DNA from 4 places in the Catenuloplanes niger genome. Region 1 is predicted to be linked to each of the others. Evidence: riboswitches for the same ligand, from Rfam matches in the RefSeq annotation. Region 1 holds a riboswitch; each other region holds the start of a gene.
The links. Region 1 has a riboswitch for cyclic di-AMP ahead of J2S44_RS09085 (C40 family peptidase). Riboswitches for the same ligand answer to the same signal wherever they lie in the genome.
Positions count from the first base shown of each region.

Region 2: it holds a riboswitch for cyclic di-AMP, as region 1 does, so the genes downstream of both, J2S44_RS12120 (C40 family peptidase) here and J2S44_RS09085 (C40 family peptidase) in region 1, are expected to answer to the same signal.
Region 3: it holds a riboswitch for cyclic di-AMP, as region 1 does, so the genes downstream of both, J2S44_RS16410 (coiled-coil domain-containing protein) here and J2S44_RS09085 (C40 family peptidase) in region 1, are expected to answer to the same signal.
Region 4: it holds a riboswitch for cyclic di-AMP, as region 1 does, so the genes downstream of both, J2S44_RS19420 (C40 family peptidase) here and J2S44_RS09085 (C40 family peptidase) in region 1, are expected to answer to the same signal.

Region 1 covers NZ_JAVDYC010000001.1:2,101,744-2,105,940, reverse strand. The annotation lists gene J2S44_RS09090 (MurT ligase domain-containing protein) at 33-1,253, opposite strand; cyclic di-AMP (ydaO/yuaA leader) riboswitch at 1,622-1,792, shown strand; gene J2S44_RS09085 (C40 family peptidase) at 1,867-2,310, shown strand; gene mraZ (division/cell wall cluster transcriptional repressor MraZ) at 2,779-3,210, shown strand; gene rsmH (16S rRNA (cytosine(1402)-N(4))-methyltransferase RsmH) at 3,380-4,197, shown strand, end outside.
Region 2 covers NZ_JAVDYC010000001.1:2,817,329-2,821,525, forward strand. The annotation lists gene J2S44_RS12105 (helix-turn-helix domain-containing protein) at 1-37, shown strand, start outside; gene J2S44_RS12110 (helix-turn-helix domain-containing protein) at 67-960, shown strand; gene J2S44_RS12115 (DUF6232 family protein) at 1,092-1,622, opposite strand; cyclic di-AMP (ydaO/yuaA leader) riboswitch at 2,451-2,581, shown strand; gene J2S44_RS12120 (C40 family peptidase) at 2,590-3,603, shown strand; gene J2S44_RS12125 (DUF6642 family protein) at 3,648-4,197, opposite strand, start outside.
Region 3 covers NZ_JAVDYC010000001.1:3,767,370-3,771,566, forward strand. The annotation lists gene J2S44_RS16400 (glycosyl hydrolase) at 1-475, opposite strand, end outside; gene J2S44_RS16405 (HAD family hydrolase) at 625-1,299, shown strand; gene J2S44_RS16410 (coiled-coil domain-containing protein) at 1,591-2,556, opposite strand; cyclic di-AMP (ydaO/yuaA leader) riboswitch at 2,589-2,719, opposite strand; gene J2S44_RS16415 (glycoside hydrolase family 65 protein) at 2,936-4,197, opposite strand, start outside.
Region 4 covers NZ_JAVDYC010000001.1:4,402,563-4,406,759, forward strand. The annotation lists gene J2S44_RS19410 (C40 family peptidase) at 1-502, shown strand, start outside; gene J2S44_RS19415 (LamG domain-containing protein) at 671-1,564, shown strand; cyclic di-AMP (ydaO/yuaA leader) riboswitch at 1,703-1,876, shown strand; gene J2S44_RS19420 (C40 family peptidase) at 1,891-2,877, shown strand; gene dcd (dCTP deaminase) at 2,918-3,496, opposite strand; gene J2S44_RS19430 (pyridoxamine 5'-phosphate oxidase family protein) at 3,555-4,079, shown strand; tRNA gene J2S44_RS19435 (tRNA-Gly) at 4,127-4,197, shown strand, end outside.

The DNA of each region.
Region 1 (4,197 bases):
CGTAGACCGGAGGCTGCTGGCTCCACTCCGGGTTAATTGACACGGTCAAGCTCCGCTCGGATGTCTTGGAAGGCGGTGTAGTTCGCGATGACCTCCAGGCGTCCCGGCGGCACGCTCGCGATCGCCTCCCCGAAGGTCTGTACGTGCCGGAACGGCACGTCGTTCACGTCGAGCCGGACCGCGAGGTCGTACGCCCGGTCGCCGGTGATCAGCACCTGGCGCCCGCGCAGCGGCGCGAAGTCGACGTCGAAGAGCCAGGACGTGTCCAGCCCGTCGGGGTCGCGCGCGTTGATGGAGAGCAGGGTGGGCGCGTTGTCCGCCATGTCGAACGCCTCCAGCCAGCTGGCCGGGTTCTTCGCCAGCAGCAGCCGGATGTTGCGCCCGTCCCGGTCGACCTGCGCGTACCGCCCGGCGACGGACGCGACCGAGGAGAGCGTCGGCACGGCCTGCAGCGGCCGGATGCCGAACGCGGCCGCGACCGCCAGCGCCGTGGCCGCGTTGCCGAGGTTGACCCGGCCGGGCAACTGCAGCCGGATCAGGTGCCAGGCGCCGGACGGATCCAGCACGCCGTCGTCCTCGACCACCCACTGCGGCGCGGGCCGGCGCAGCGGGCAGCCGGTGCACCACCACTGACCGTCCTGGCGCTCGATGGTGGAGCCGCACTCCGGGCACACCCAGGAGTCGTCCTGCCAGCGCTGGCCGGCGCTGAACCAGCTGACCGTGGGGGAGTTGCCGGCCGCCCAGACGATCATCGGGTCGTCCGCGTTGCCGACGATCGCGACCTCGGGGTGCTTGGCCAGCGTGGTGCGCCAGAGCTGGGCCATCATCGCCACCTCCTTGGCCCGGTCCAGCTGGTCCCGGGAGAGGTTGAGCAGCGCGATGACCCGGGGCCGGGTCTCCTCGATCACCTGGGGCAGGTAGTGCTCGTCCACCTCCAGCACCGCGTACGGCGTGTCGCCGGCCTTGGCCAGCGCGGAGGTGTGCCCGGTGGGCATGTTGGCGCCGAACGAGTTGGTCGCCACCGGGCCGAGAACGCCCAGCGCGGCCGCGGTCAGCCGGGTGGTGGTGGTCTTTCCGTTGGTGCCGGAGACCAGCGCGATGGCGCGGCCGGCGGCGAGGTGCTCGAGCAGGTCGGGATCGATCTTCAGACCGATCCAGCCACCGATCACGGACCCGTCGCCCCGCCCAGCCGCGCGGGAGAGCGCGGCGGCGGTGCGGGAGACCTGGGTCGCGACCTTGGCGCGGAGGGGCATGTTGCCTTGCGTCACCCGAGCGAGGTTACCGGACCGCGACCGCCGCACCATCGGCTCGTTCGGCCCCTTGCGGCCTGCCCGGTAGTACCTGTTGGGCACGCTGGCGTTATCCGCGGTGTGACCCTCGCCGGTGTGGGAAGCTTCACCGCGTTCGATATACGCAGAGTGATCAAGCGGGTCCGTGTGGTGCCGGAATATCGGGCACCCGACACGTCGGGGTCGAGGGCCGGGCATGCCAACCTCGGAGCGTGATCGGTCGATGGCCGGGGCGTGCTCCCGAGATCCGCTACAAACGATGAGCCGGTGCGCGATCCGCTCGCCGGCCGCGCCGACCGCGGGACACGCCGAACCCTGCCCGTCCCGGGCGACGCGACATTCCACCCAGCACATGGCATCGAGGGCAGGGACGGGGGAACCACCCGAAATCCGTACGACGGCTCGCTCGGCGGGCCTTGGGGTGAAGCCCGGCATCGCGCCGGGCCGGGCATCTTCGGCGCCCGAACCCGACAGCTAACCCCGCAGGCGCGCCGGAAGGAAACCTTTCGTGTCAGCGCACTCTCCGGTCCGGCCTGAGCGTCTCCGACAGCAGCCGGCCCGGCGCTTCACCCTGCCCGTGCGCGCCGCCCTGGCGGCCCTGGTCGGTCTCTGCGTCGCCGCGGGTCAACTGGCCGCTCCGGCACCCGCGGCCGCCGCGCCCGCGTCCGGGGCCGCCGCCGCGGTCGTGGCGCTCGCCAAGAGCCTCTCCGGCAAGCGGTACCGGGCCGGCGGTGCGAGCCCGAGCGGCTTCGACTGCTCCGGCTTCACGATGTACGTCTATCGCGAGGCGGCCGGGAAGAGGCTGCCGCACAACGCGAACCGCCAGCAGCGCGCCGGTGTCGCCGTGCCGAGGTCGCAGGCCCGGCCGGGAGACCTGCTGATCTTCCGCAAGGGCGCGCACGGCTACCACGCCGCGATCTACGCGGGCGGCGGCTACATGTACGACGCGCCCCGGCCGGGCGTCCGGGTGGGCAAGCACAAGATCTGGTCCCGCGCCTACGTGGTCCGCCGGGTCGTCTGATCCGCCGTGGTGAAGGGCTCCGCCGATGTCCGGCGGGGCCCTTCTCGTGTTTCACAGGGCACTGGCAGCCGGTCCGCAGGCGTCGCACAGCGCCCACGCACGGAGATCATCTCGCCACCCCACGTGTGCGCCCAATCCCTCCACTTCCCTCCACGCAATCGTCCGCACGCCTGCACGGCACGGGAAAACCACCCGAAAAATGCCGATAAAAGGTGCGCGAAGCGCGTCGATCCGAACGGATGTCGGAAAGCAGACGGCCCCGGAGGGCCAAAGCCCTCCACCTCGGGCAACCCTTTGTGACGTGCTGTTTTGCACTCCCGCACCCCTTGACTAGGCGCCGTTTCCGGTTGCGGGTGGAGGGAAGTGGAGTAAAGTGGGGCCACATGGCGGGGTCGTGGAGAGCCCGCCGGCCCGAGTGATCAGCGGCACCGCGAATGCCGCCGGCAAGGGCGAGGGGGTGACGCCGCGATGTTTCTCGGCACGCACACTCCGCGCCTGGACGACAAGGGCCGGCTGATCCTCCCGGCCAAGTTCCGGGACGAGCTGGCGGGAGGTGTCGTGATCACCAAAGGGCAGGAGCGCTGCCTCTACGTCTTCCCGATGCCCGAGTTCCAGCGGATCTCGGAGGAGCTGCGGGCCGCACCGATGACGCACAAGGCGGCGCGGGCCTACAGCCGGGTCTTCTTCGCCAGCGCGCACGACGAGGTGCCGGACCGGCAGGGCCGGGTCACCATCCCGGTGCTGCTGCGGGAATACGCGCAGCTCGACCGCGAGCTCGTCGTGATCGGCGCCAGCACCCGGGTGGAGATCTGGGACAAGCAGGCCTGGGAGACGTATCTCGCGGAGAGCGAGGACGACTTCGCCGACATCGGGGAGGGGGTGCTGCCCGGCGGGCTGTAGTCGACGGGAAACCCGTACTGCGAGATCTCCAGCCGCTCGGCGCTCCTGGCACCCCTTCCCCGGTGTCAGGCGCGACGGTGGTGACGCCAAGAGGGCGGATGGGGATCTGGCGGTACGGTCTTCGTCGCACTGCTGGCGGGCATTGCGTGAAACGAATCGTCACCAGGTGATGGGGGTCGACATGGGGGTGCCCGAGCCGGAGCTCGTGGCCGCGGGTCGCGAGTGGCAGGCACGGGGCACGCATGTGCCCGTGCTGCTGGAGCGGTGCCTGGCACTGCTCGCCCCCGCGCTGGCCGGCGACTCGCCGGTCTATGTGGACACGACCCTGGGTCTCGGCGGGCACGCCGAGGCGATCCTGACCGCGAACCCACGGCTGACGCTGATCGGCCTGGACCGGGACACGGAGGCGCTGGAGCACTCGCGCCGCCGGCTGGACCGGTTCGCCGATCGCACCCACCTGGTGCACGCGGTCTCCAGCGAGCTGCCCGACGTGCTCGAGCGGCTCGGATACGAGCAGATCGACGGCGCTCTGTTCGACCTCGGCGTCTCCTCGTTGCAGCTCGACGCGCCCGATCGCGGGTTCGCCTACGCCCAGGACGCTCCGCTGGACATGCGGATGGACCAGGGCCGCGGCCTCACCGCGGAGGACGTCGTCAACGACTACGAACCGGGCGCGCTGGTACGGGTGCTGCGGGTGTACGGCGAGGAGAAGTTCGCCACCCGCATCGTCTCCGCGATCGTCCGGGAGCGGGGGCGCTCCCGGATCACGTCCACGGCCCGGCTCGCCGAGCTGGTGCGGGACTCGATCCCGGCCCCGGCGCGACGAACCGGTGGAAACCCAGCCAAAAGAACGTTTCAAGCACTGCGTATCGAGGTAAATGGCGAACTCGCCGCCCTCGAAGCGGCGTTACCGGCGGCTCTCGACGTGCTGGCACCGGGCGGACGAGTGGTCGTCATGTCCTACCAGTCACTCGAGGACCGCATCGT
Region 2 (4,197 bases), 720 kb from region 1:
CGAAATGATCAACAAAATGGTCACCCAGATGGTCTGACCACCCCTTGAGTCAGGTGCGGCCCCGCGATGACACACGATCAGAGCGAAGACCCCGACCACGGAGCACGACCGGCGAAACGGGCGCCGACGGCGCGGCAGGGCCCCTCGACGGGCCGGCGGCGGCTGAGCCAGGCGCTGAAGGCGGCCCGGGAGTCGGCCGGCAAGACCCGTGCCGAGGTGGCGACCGCGATGGACTGGTCGCTGTCCAAGGTGATCCGGATCGAGGCGGGCACGGTCGGGATCTCGACCATCGACGCCCGCGCGCTGACCGGGCTGTACGGCATCACCGAGCCGGAGCGGGTGGAGGAGATCCTCTCGCTGGCCCGCAACTCCCGGCTGCGCACCTGGTGGTCGACGCTGCGCGACCGGGTCAACCCGTCCTACTACGCGTACATCGGGCTCGAGGACGAGAGTGTCGAGGTGCTCTACTTCGCGCCGACCACGTTGCCCACGCTGCTGCAGACCCGTGACTTCGCGGCCGGCGGCACCTCGGTGCGGCCGACCGACGAGGAGATCACCGTCCGGCTGCGCCGTCAGCAGGAGATCCTGAACAAGTCGCGCCCGCCGCGGATCACCGCGATCATCGACGAGGCCGTGCTGCACCGCATCGCGCACGCACCGAACCGGGCGCCCGAGCAGCTCAGCCATCTGCTGTCGCTGAGCGCGGCGCCGCACATCACGATCCAGGTGCTGCCGTTCAGCGCGGGCCCGCCGCCGGTGGTGGCACCGTTCGCGATCCTGCAGTTCCCGGACCCGGAGGACGCGGACGTCATGTACGTGGAGAACGCGGTCACCGACGAGGTCATCGACCGGCCGGAGGACGTCCGGCCGTACCTGCACGTCTTTCACGAGCTGCGGGACAAGGCACTGGACCCGGCCGAGTCGCTTGCCATGATCAAAGGAATCGTCGAGGACGGCTGAGGAAACGGATCATGGGCGCGCCCGGGGAAGCGCGCCCATGACTTTCCGGTGTGGCTATCTCAAGGGGTCATGTCGTGCCCGCCAGACCCCGGTCCGCAATCGTCACGTGGGCACGGACGTGGTACTTCGACTCACATGCCGTACGGATTGATCGACGACACCGGCGCACGGACGCCGCCGAGCCGGGCGATCTCCTGTGCGCGCACCAGTGCGCGGGAGATCTGGCCGTACTGCCTCTCGCTGTCGCTGACGAAGAGGCGCACCGACATGCCCTGGTAATCGCCCCAGAGCTCGTAGACGCGCGGCCGGGTGCGATTCCCGACCACCCCGAGCAGCATCGGGACGAACGCGGCCGCGCCCATCACGACGTACGCCGCCGGGCCGAGCGCGTGCAGGCCGTTGCCGAAGCTGAGCGCCGCGAAGATCGCCAGCAGGCTCACCCCGGACGTGGCGACCGCACGCACCGTGAGCTGGTCGAACGGGCCCCGCACGGTCCGCAGCCCGGCCAGCTCGCTGGTCGGCCAGCGCCGGCCGGCGACCTCGAAGTACTCCGGGGTGACGATGACGTCGGCCGTCTCGAATGCGACCCGGCTGCGCGGTGCGGCACCGGGAGAAGCGTAGCGACGGGTTGAACGCGGCGAGTAACGAGCGCTATTCTCCATCGGAGTCCTCCTGCGGCTCTTTAGGAGTTGGTCTTTTGTTTACGGCGATCGCGGTGCCGAATTCGGCATGATGTCGAGAACCGGCACAGTGTCGAGAAACCGGCACAGTGTCGAGAACCGGCACAGTGTCGAGAACCGGCACGATGTCGAATCCGGCATGTGGTGTCTCCGGTTGCCGCCGGTCACCACACCGCGTTCGCCGCGTTGGCTCCCCCGCCCCCGGGGAAAGACGATCTCCGGAGTTCCGTGGCGTGAACTCCGAGGATCACGTGATGCGTCAGTGCGCACTGCGAGAAAGTCCGCGCTGCGAGAAAGTCACTGGGTAACGGTGCTTCCCTTGCGGGAGAACCCTGAGACCTCCCTAACAGCCATACTCCCAACCGCGTGCCACTAATGGGAAGAGGGCAATCTGCCAGGTGGCAGATTTCCACCCGTCAGGTAGGGCCCGGCACCCGTTTTCCCGGCGCATTTCTCCGCATTTGCCCGAGAGGCGAGGTCCCTGAGACTCGCCCAAACACGCAAAGGGCCCGTTTCGGGTACTGCCCACCGCAATTGCACGGAGCGGTTACTTGAGGGAATCATTCCTTCACTCTGAGCTATCTAGATATTTGCCCTATTACCGGCGAAAGCCCACAGATGACCGCCGTCACCCTTTCGATCCTCCGAAATGGTCGTTACCGTGGGTTGGCCGGACCTGGTCTTCAGTCACTCCCCCCGGAATGACGCCAGCCCGGCGCCGCCGAATCGCCCGGCCTCGGCCGTCGGTGCTCCCCCGCACCGTTCGTGCCAGGCGCGCCGATCGCCGGCCGTGCCGGGCCCACCCGACGCGGTCTTCGACCGGTGTCGCGGCGAACCGGGGACCCACAGAGTCCCACCGGGGTGAATCCGCGCTCGCGCGGTAGGGCGTCCTTCTCGCCCGAATCCGTCAGCTAACCCGGTAGGCGGCAGCGAAGAAGGGTCCACCCCGTTGTCAGCTTCGCGTGCGATCCTGCGCGCTGTCGTGCTGGCGGCCGTTGCGGTCGGCGTTCTCGCGCCGACCTCCGCTGCCCTGGCCGAACCGTCAAGCGCCGAACTCACCAAGCAGATCGACAAGGCCTCCCATGAGCTGGAGGTCGTGATCGAGTCCTACAACAAGATCAATGAGGAACTGAAGGCCACCCAGGCGGCGGCCAAGGAACTCAGTGAGAAGACCGCCACGCTGGAGCAGGAGGTCAAGGAGGCCAGCACCAACGTCGGCCAACTGGCCAACCGCGCCTACAAGTCCGGGCGGTTCAGTGACGCGAACACGCTGCTCACGCTCAGCGACAGCCAGGATCTGATGGCCGGTCTCAGCGTGCTCGAGCAGCTGGCCCAGGCGCGCAACGACGAGGTCGCCGCCTACACGGCCACCGAGGCGAGGTACGTCGAGGAGAAGGCCAAGCTCGACGCCGCCGAGAAGAAGCAGAAGGCGCAGAAGGACGAGGCCGGCAAGCGCAAGGCCGGCATCGAGGGCGAGCTGAAGAACCTGTACTCGCTGCGCAAGGCCGCCTACGGCCGGGAGCAGGAGCAGGCAGTCGCGGCGCCGGTCAGCAACGGTGGCGGCAACAGCGGCGGCGGTAGCAACAGCGGCGGTGGCGGTGCCGCGCCGAGCGCACCCGCCGGGTCGAGCGCCGTGGTGCAGTTCGCCTACGCCCAGCTCGGCAAGCCCTACATCTACGCCTCCGCGGGACCGACCGGTTTCGACTGCTCCGGCCTGGTGAAGGCGGCCTGGGCGAAGGCCGGGAAGTCGCTGCCGCACAACGCGGCCATGCAGTACAACTCGACCGCGCGGATATCGGCCTCCCAGGTCGTCCCGGGAGACCTGGTCTTCTACAACGGGCTCGCGCACGTCGCGATCGCGATCGGCGGCGGCAAGGTGATCCACGCGCCCAGACCGGGCGAGGTGCTCACGATCGCGCCGCTCAACATGATGTCGATCGTCGGGTACGGCAGAGTCAGATAGCGGAGTCGGTCAGGAAGAGGGCGGGGAGCCATCCCCGCCCTTCTTCATGCCGCGGTGGCCTGGGCCGGCACCCGGGGCCGGGTCCCGGGCCGCCAGGTGCGCCCGTTCGCGTAGACGATCCGGAAGCCCAGGTACGCCGCCAGCTCCCGCCACGGCCCGGAGCCCATCCGCTTCTCCGCCGCGTTCACCAGTGCGCCGTTCGCCAGCACGTCCAGCAGCACGGTCTCGAACGCGGCCGAGTCGACCCAGTCCACCTCGCGGGTGTAGCCGCACACCATCGCGGCCCCGGAGACGTCCAGGAAGTCCAGCAGCGTGGCGTCCGAGGCCTTCAGCACCGAGCAGGACCCGAAGTAGAGCCGCTTGTCCTGGCAGCGGCCGGCCAGCTGCTCCGCCACGTCGTCCAGCTCGACCGTGGCCCGGTCGGTGAGGCAGAGCCGGCCGGGCTCGCCGTGCATCGCGAAGAAGCCCACCCGGTAGTCGCTGTACTGCTTCAGCAGCCACCGGTCCAGGAAGTAGCTCAGCTCCTCCGGCGTGGCCACGTCCCGGTAGATGAACCGGATCCGGCGCAGACGCTCCAGCAGCTCGAGCGTGGGG
Region 3 (4,197 bases), 1.7 Mb from region 1:
ACACCGCGCCGGCCGCCACCGTGGCCACGCCGTGCGCCAGCTCGTGCACCGCGGCCGGGTGGTCCGGCGTGATCGTCGGGACCGCGGCCGGCCAGGACGGGCCGATCGTCAGGTCGATGGTGATGCCGCGCCTCGCGGCCTGGTCGAGCGCGGCCTCGACGCCGCGGGTCCAGGCCGCGGTGCCCCAGCCGTGGCCGGCCGGGTCCAGCGCGGCCTTGTCGCGCACGCTGTGGTGCACGGCCGCGATCTCCGCGCCACCGAACCCGGCCGCCGCGATCTGGTCCACCTCGCGGCGGACCTCCGCCGGGTCGATCAGTCCGTCCGGCCACCACCAGCGGAAGTACGGCCGCAGGGCGGTGCCGGGATTGCGGAAGTCCGTCGTCGCCGGGCCGGCCGCGGCCGGAACCGCACCCCAGCCGGCCGCCAGCGTGCCCGCTCCCAGAGCCAGCACGGTACGGCGTCTCAGTCCACTCATGTCCGACCTTTCCCCGGGGTGCCCACCGGGTTCCGTGAAACGTTTCATAATTGTCGGTCGACATCGACGATAGGAACGGACCGGGCTGTGGTCAATACCTCTGGAAACTCGCGCGACACGGCGGCCGGGTGCGTGATCGCATGGTGGGCATGCTGGTCTTTGACGCGGACGACACGCTCTGGGAGAACAACGTCCTGTTCATCCGCGTGGTCGACGACTTCCTCGCCTGGCTCGCCCACCCGACGCTGGACCACACCGCGATCCGCGCCGTGCTCAACGACGTCGAGCGCGCCAACGCCGCCACCTACGGCTACGGCAGCCGCGTCTTCCTGCGCAACCTGCACGAGGTCTTCGAGAAGCTGAGCGAGCGCCCGGCCACCGAGGCGGAGCGCCGCGAGATCGAGGAACTGGCCGCCGCGCTCGTCTTCGACCGGGTCGAACTGATGCCGGAGGTGGCGGACACGCTCGCCGACCTCGGCACCCGGCACGAGCTGGCACTGCTCACCAAGGGCGACGACGCCGAGCAGCGCCGCAAGCTGGCCGCGTCCGGGCTGGCCGAGCACTTCGCCAGCGTGCACGTGGTGCGCGAGAAGGACCTCCCGACGTACCTGGCGCTGACCGAGTCGATGTCACTCGACCCGGCCACCACCTGGATGATCGGCAACTCCCCGAAGTCGGACATCATCCCGGCGCGCCGGGCCGGCTGGAACGCGGTCTTCATCCCACACCCGCACACCTGGGAGCTCGAGCACGCCGCCCTCGACCCGGCCGACACCGGCGTGCTCGAACTGCCGTCCTTCACGGCGCTGCGCAAGCACTTCTGATCGCCCTCAGCGGGCGCGCACCCACGGCCGTCGCGCCGACGGGCTCGGCGTGCGCGGCGCGGCCGCGTGGTGTTCAGGTGACCACCCACCGTCCGGCAGGGAGGAGCCCCTGGGCGACGACCGGTGCCCGCGGGAGCACTGGGATCCCAGCCACGCCGGAAGCGGGAAACAGCTTCTGTGGTTCCGCTTCTCGCGCCGGAAGCACCGGCCGGGAAGCGGCGCCCCGGCGGCATCGCCCCGGAAGCGGGTGAGACGAAGGAGCCCGCGGCGACGGCCGCGGGCTCCTTGACGTCAGATGATCGACAAATGCACGTGGTTCGTATGGTCACCGGAGGGTGTGCCACCGCCCGCGTACGATTGCCAGCCGCTCGACGGCAGCCAGATCCGGCTGTACCAGATCACGTAGAGCACGCCGAGCCGGTCCGCGTTCTTGATGTAGAAGTTGGCCAGGTTGTCGCCGTAGACCTTGTCCGCGCCGAACGCGACGCCGCCGAAGCCGCTCGCCTGGGCGGACCAGTCGCAGGCCCGGCCGCGCGGATGCTCGCCACCGTCCTCGGCGCTGCGGTAACAGGACACGAAGTGGTTGAAGCCCGCCGACTTGGTCTGCTTGTAGGCGTGCAGCGTGCGGGGCGTGATGCAGCCGCCGGTCGTCGGGTCGTCCGCGGTGCAGCTCTCCGACGGGAAGGACCCGTCGACGGCCCGCTCGACCGCGACCGCGACCGCCGCGGAGCCGCTGCCGGACTCGACGTTCGCCGCGGCGCCACCGCCCGCGGCCTTCAGCGCGTTCTCCGCCTGCTTCTTCCGCTTGTCCATGGTCTCGACCTGCTTCTTCTGCTCACCGATCTCGTTGTCGATGGCAGTCTTCGCACGCGAGGCCTCGTCCTTGGCCACGACCAGGTCGCGGACCTGCTTCTCCTGGTTGATCGCCATGGTCTCGAGCAGCGTGGCCCGGTCCATGAAGCCCTGGCCCTCGGAGGCGTTCAGGATCGCCACCATGGGGGCGAGGCGGCCGTTGCGGTAGGTCCGGCCGGCGAGCTCGCCCACCGTCGCCTCGCGCGTCTTGAGGTCGGCCTCGATCTTCTTGAGCTCCTCGGTCAGCTCCTTCTGGCGCTTCTCCGAGGCAGCGAGCTTGTTCTTCGCCTCGACGAAACCCTTGCTGGCCGCGTCGAGCTGTTCCCTGAGCTGTTCCGTACCGCCCTCGTCGATCGCGTAGGCGGGCGTTGCGAGCGCGGCCGTGGCCACAGTCGCCAGCAGCACCGAAAGCGCCGCTATTCGCCGTAGGCGCATCATGTTCCTCTCTCGGACCGCCGGCCGGGTTAGCTGACGGGTTCGGGATGGGAACGACACCCCTACCGCTGACGCGGATTCACCCCACAAACGTGGTTCCCCGACTCGCTGAGCGATTTGGCGGTGGTCGCCACGGGCACCGTGCGCGCCCGCCAATGACGACCGGCGGCAAGACTACCCAGTCGTGCCAAGGACGACCGCTCAAGATCCTAAAACTTAAGAATTCCCTATAGTCACGTAAAGTACCCGCTCAATGACCGGAAAACATAGAGAAACATCGACACGGTACGCACAAAGGCCGCCCCGGCAATCGGAGCGGCCTTTGTTATACGAATTGTCTAACGGTCAATTACAGAGAGCTCGCACGACGGGCCGGTGCGCGGCCCGCGGGCTGGTGCGGCTCCGGTCCCACGTCCGTGCGCTCCGGGATTCCCATCGTCACCGGCTTGTCCGCCGACACCGTCACCAGCTCACCGTGGTGCATGAGTGTGATGCTCTTCTCACCGGTGCCGTTCCGCAGCGAGTAGGTCACCTCGTCGCTGCGCACGTCCACCCGCAGCCGCAGCCCGCGCCAGAGCAGCGCGAACTCCATCCGGGTGATCCGCTCGGGCAGGCGCGGGTTGAACGTGAGCTGCCCGCCGTGGTCCCGCATGCCGCCGAGACCCATCACCAGCGAGATCCACGAGCCGCCCAGCGACGCCACGTGCAGGCCCTCGCGCGCGTTGTTGTGCAGGTCGTGCAGGTCCATCAGCGCGGCCTCGCCCAGGTAGTCGTGGGCGAGCTCCAGGTGGCCGGTCTCCGCCGCCAGCACCGCCTGGGTGCAGGCGGACAGCGACGAGTCACGGACCGTACGGGCCTCGTAGTAGGCGAAGTTGCGCTGCTTCTCCTCGTCGCTGAACGCGTCGCCGCGCCACAGCATCGCGAGCACCAGGTCGGCCTGCTTCACGACCTGCTTGCGGTACAGGTCGAAGTACGGGTAGTTGAGCAGCAGCGGGTAGTTCTCCTGCGGCGTGCCCTCGAAGTCCCATTCCTGCAGGCGGGTGAAGCCCTCGGACTGCTGGTGCACGCCGAGCTCGTGGTCGTACGGCAGGTGCACGGCCGCGCCCGCGTCCCGCCAGCCGGCGATCTCCTCGTCGTCGACCCCGGCCGCGCGCGCCTTGTCCGGGTACTTCAGCGCCACGTCCGCCGCGGCGTAGAGGTTCAGCTGCGCCATCAGGTTCGTGTAGATGTTGTCGTCGACCACGGCGGTGTACTCGTCCGGGCCGGTCACGCCGTCGATGTGGAAGCGGCCGTGCCGGTCGTGGTGGCCGAGCGAGCGCCACAGCCGGGCCGTCTCGATCAGCAGGTCGAAGCCGTAGTCACGCTCGAAGTCCTCGTCGCCGGTGGCCACCACGTAGCGGCGGGCCGCGTCCGCGATGTCCGCCGCGATGTGGAACGCCGCGGTGCCGGCCGGCCAGTACGCGGAGCACTCGTGCCCGCGGATGGTCCGCCACGGGAACGCCGCACCGTGCAGGCCGAGCGTCTCGGCCCGTTCCTTGGCCAGGTCGAGCGTGGCGTGCCGCCAGCGCAGCACGTCCTTGGCCGCGTCCGGCTGGGTGTAGGTCAGCACCG
Region 4 (4,197 bases), 2.3 Mb from region 1:
GCGGGAGAAGGAACTCGCGACCAAGAAGACCGCGGTCGAGAAGGAGATCAAGGAGCTCGAGAAGCTGCAGGAGGAGGCGTACGGTTCGGTGGCCAACGTCCCGAGCAGCGGCAGCACCTCCGGTGGCGGCTCCTGTTCGGCCAGCGGCGCGAGCGGTGCGGCCGCGGTCGTCGTGGCGACCGCCTGCGCGCAGCTCGGCAAGCCGTACGTCTTCGGTGCGGCCGGCCCCGGCTCGTTCGACTGCTCCGGCCTGGTCGCCTTCGCCCACAGCGCGGCCGGCGTCGGCCTCCCGCACAGCACCGTCTCCCAGTGGAACATGGGTACGGCGGTGAGCGGGTCCGAGGCGCGCGCGGGTGACGTGGTGTTCTTCAACAGCAGCCTCAGCCACGACGGCATCTACCTGGGTGGCGGCATGATGGTGCACGCGCCGCAGCCGGGCATGTCGGTCGAGGTGCTCAGCATCAACGTGATGCCGGTGGTCGGCTTCCGCCGCTACGTCTGACGTCGCACTTCACGGGCAGGAGCCCGCACCGGACGTACCGGTGCGGGCTCCTGCTTTTGCATGATTTTGCCGTGGGCTCCGGTGGGTGGGCCGGGTGCCGCAACCCGCAATACCCACAATGGGGGAATGTCCGAAAAAAGCCGTATGCCGGGAAAGCTGACGGGCCGGGTGGCTGCGGTCGCCGTGGGGGGTGCGGTGCTCGCACTGCTCACCGGCGCGATAGTGGTCTCCGGTGGAGAACCCACCCCGTCCGTCCCCACTCCCGCCCCGTCCTCCGCTTCCCCCTCCGCCGCCCCCACGCTGTCCGCCTACGCCGCCCCCACGCTGTCCGCCTACGCCGCGGAACCGTTTGTCGACGACGGCGGGATCGAGGTGGTCCCGCCGGCCGACGAGCCGGCCCCGACCGAGGTGGCCCGGGTCGCGCCGCGGCCGGTCACGGTGCGGTACACATTCGACGGCGGGGCCGGCCGGCAGTTCCTGGACGTCACCGGCCGGTACGGCATGCGGGCGCGCACCGCGGCCGGCGGCGCGCTCCGCCTCACCCGGCACGGCGGTGGCTGGGCCGCCACGTTCCCGGCCCGCTGCACCGCGCTGCCGCAGAACTGCCCGCGCGCGATCCTGGAGGGCGGCGACCCGGTCACGCTCAACCCCGGAACCCGCCGCCTGCGGTACGGCGCGTCCGTGCTGATGCGGCCCACGGACACCGCCGACGGCGCGAACGTGGTGCAGAAGGGCTTCTCGGTCGGCGGCGGCACCCAGTACAAGCTGCAGGTCGACGGGCTGGACGGTCGGCCCAGCTGCGTGGTGGCCAGCCCGGCCCGCATCTACCGGGTGGTCGCGCCGGTCCGGGTGGCCGACGGGCGCTGGCATGCGGTCGGATGCGTGCGCAACGGCGGCGCGCTGTCGATCAACGTGGACGGTGTGGCGCGCGGGACGACGAAGCTGCCGGCCCGGCTGTCCATCGCGAATACCGAGCCGCTGCGAATCGGCGGCAAGAGCGTGACCGCCAACAACGATCAATATGCCGGCCAGGTCGACGATGTATATGTGACGATCAATTGACGGACAGTTGCATAACGTACGGCTACCACCCTTTTACGCACCGATTTTTGGGGTAGATCCGCTTGCGGTGTCCGTTTTGCCTCTCTAATCTTGGGGTTCGCCGGGCTCGATGACGCGCGACCATCAGCGGTCGCCGCGAGCCTGACACCGCCGAATCATCCACGCGATGAACCGGGGACCCAAGCAGCACTCGGGGTGAATCCGCCGGCCACGGCCGGCGGTAGGGCGATGACCCTGTGGTGGGCGCTACTGCACCGGCCCTCACCCGCCCGAACCCGTCAGCTAACCCGGTAGGCGGTCAGGGACACAAGGGAGCACACACTTCGGTGGCAGGCATTGCCGCACTCCGAAACCGGTCCGTCGTCGTCGGCGCGATGTGTGCGCTGACCACCGCCCTGGTGGTCACGCTCGGCGGCACCGCCGCCCACGCGGAGCCGAGCGTGGCCGAGGTGGAGAAGCAGATCGACGAGGCGTGGACCCAGCTCGAGCCCACGGTCGAGAAGCACAACTCCACCCGCCAGGAGCTGCAGAAGAAAAAGAAGCAGGCCGAGGTGCTCGGCGCCAAGATCCAGCCGTTGCAGGCCGAGGTCGACCTGGTCATGGGCCGGGTCGGCCTGCTCGCGGCCGAGGAGTACAAGACCGGCCCGGTCAGCACGCTCGGCTCGATCCTGGTGACCGGCTCGCCGACCACGCTCACCAACCAGCTCGAGATCCTCGATCACTTCGCCCGCACGCAGGGCCGGGAGATCGCCGAGGTCGTCGCGCTGAAGGAGCAGCTGGAGGCCGAGAAGGCGCCGCTCGACGCGCTCGTCGCCGACCTCACCAAGCAGGAGGCGGAACTCGCCACGAAGACCAAGGAGATCAACTCCGAGGTCGAGGAGCTGCAGAAGCTCCGGCTCCAGATCTACGGCAACGGTGGCGGCGGCGAACTGGCCCCGGCACCCTGCCCCTACGAGTACCCCGGCGGCAAGCGCGGTGTCGTGATCAAGTTTGCCTGCGCGCAGATCGGCTCGCCGTACGTCTGGGGCGCGGCCGGCCCGGACGCCTACGACTGCTCCGGCCTGATGCTGGCGGCGTACAACCAGGTCGGCATCTCGTTCCCGCACAACGCGGCCGCGCAGCGCGGACTGATGCGATCGGTGAGCCGCACCGAGCTGCAGCCGGGCGACTTCGTCTTCTACCGTGCCGACCTCAGCCACGTCGGCATGTACGCCGGTGACGGGTGGGTGGTGCACGCACCGAACCCCGCGGAGCCGGTGCGGATGATGAAGATCGACGCGATGCCGGTGCACAGCTTCGGCAGCCCGCTCTAGGTTCCCTTCGTTGAAAGGCCGCCCCTCGGGGCGGCCTTTCTCATGCCGTGGGCCAGGTGCGCCAGTTACGCCACGCGCGGCTCGGCGTCGGGCCGCGCTGGCCCTGGTAGCGGGAGCCGTAGACCTCCGAGCCGTACGGGTGCTCGGCCGGCGACGACAGCCGGAAGATGCAGAGCTGCCCGATCTTCATGCCCGGCCAGAGCGTGATCGGCAGGTTCGCCACGTTCGACAGCTCCAGCGTCACGTGCCCGGTGAACCCCGGGTCGATGAACCCGGCCGTGGAGTGCGTCAGCAGACCCAGCCGGCCCAGGCTGCTCTTGCCCTCCAGCCGGCCCGCCAGCTGATCGCCCAGCGAGATCACCTCCAGCGTGGAGGCGAGCACGAACTCGCCCGGGTGAAGCACGAACGGCTGACCCGCCGGCACCTCGACCTCGGACGTCAGGTCGTCCTGCTGCACCGCGGGGTCGATGTGCGTGTACAGGTGGTTGTTGAAGACACGAAACAGCCGATCGAGCCGCACGTCGATGCTGGACGGCTGGACCAGCGCGGCCTCGAACGGATCGAGGGCGAGCGTGCCGGCCTTGATCTCGGCGACAAGGTCCCGGTCGGAGAGCAGCATCCGGACACACTATCGTTCACGCTGGCCGTTCGAACGTGTGTTCGAGTAGGATCGTCACATGGCTACCTGGACCGTTTTCGCCACCTCACAGCCCGGTTTGGCCGCCGCCATCCGCACCCTCATGCAGCAATACGGTCCGGGCCTCGGCTACCTCGCCACCGTCCGCTCCGACGGCGGCCCCCGCGTCCACCCCGTCTCCCCGGTCATCACCGACGAAGGCCTCTTCTGCTTCATCGTCGACTCCCCCAAACGCCGCGACCTCGACCGCGACGGCCGCTACGCGCTGCACAGCTTCCCGCCCGAGGACAGCGACGACGAGGCCTACCTCGCCGGCCACGCCCACCCGGTCACCGACCTCGCCCGCATCACCCGCCTCGCCGGCGACCTCCGCGCCGAACCCCACGTCGACTGGCGCCTCTACGAATTCACCATCGACGTCGCCATGCTCGCCCGCCACGGCCGCGGCGGCGCCACCCCCCTCGCCACCGACACCACCACCGCCCGCCCCGCCGTCCAGGTCTGGCGCGACCACGCCCCCAGCGTCGAAATCGTCATCGCCGCCTCCGGCGACTCACAGGCATAGGCGCTCGCGCTGCGATCGCCCCACCAGGTAGAGTGAGGCCGCACCACGCGGGTGTAGTTCAATGGCAGAACATCAGCTTCCCAAGCTGACAGTGCGGGTTCGATTCCCGTCACCCGCT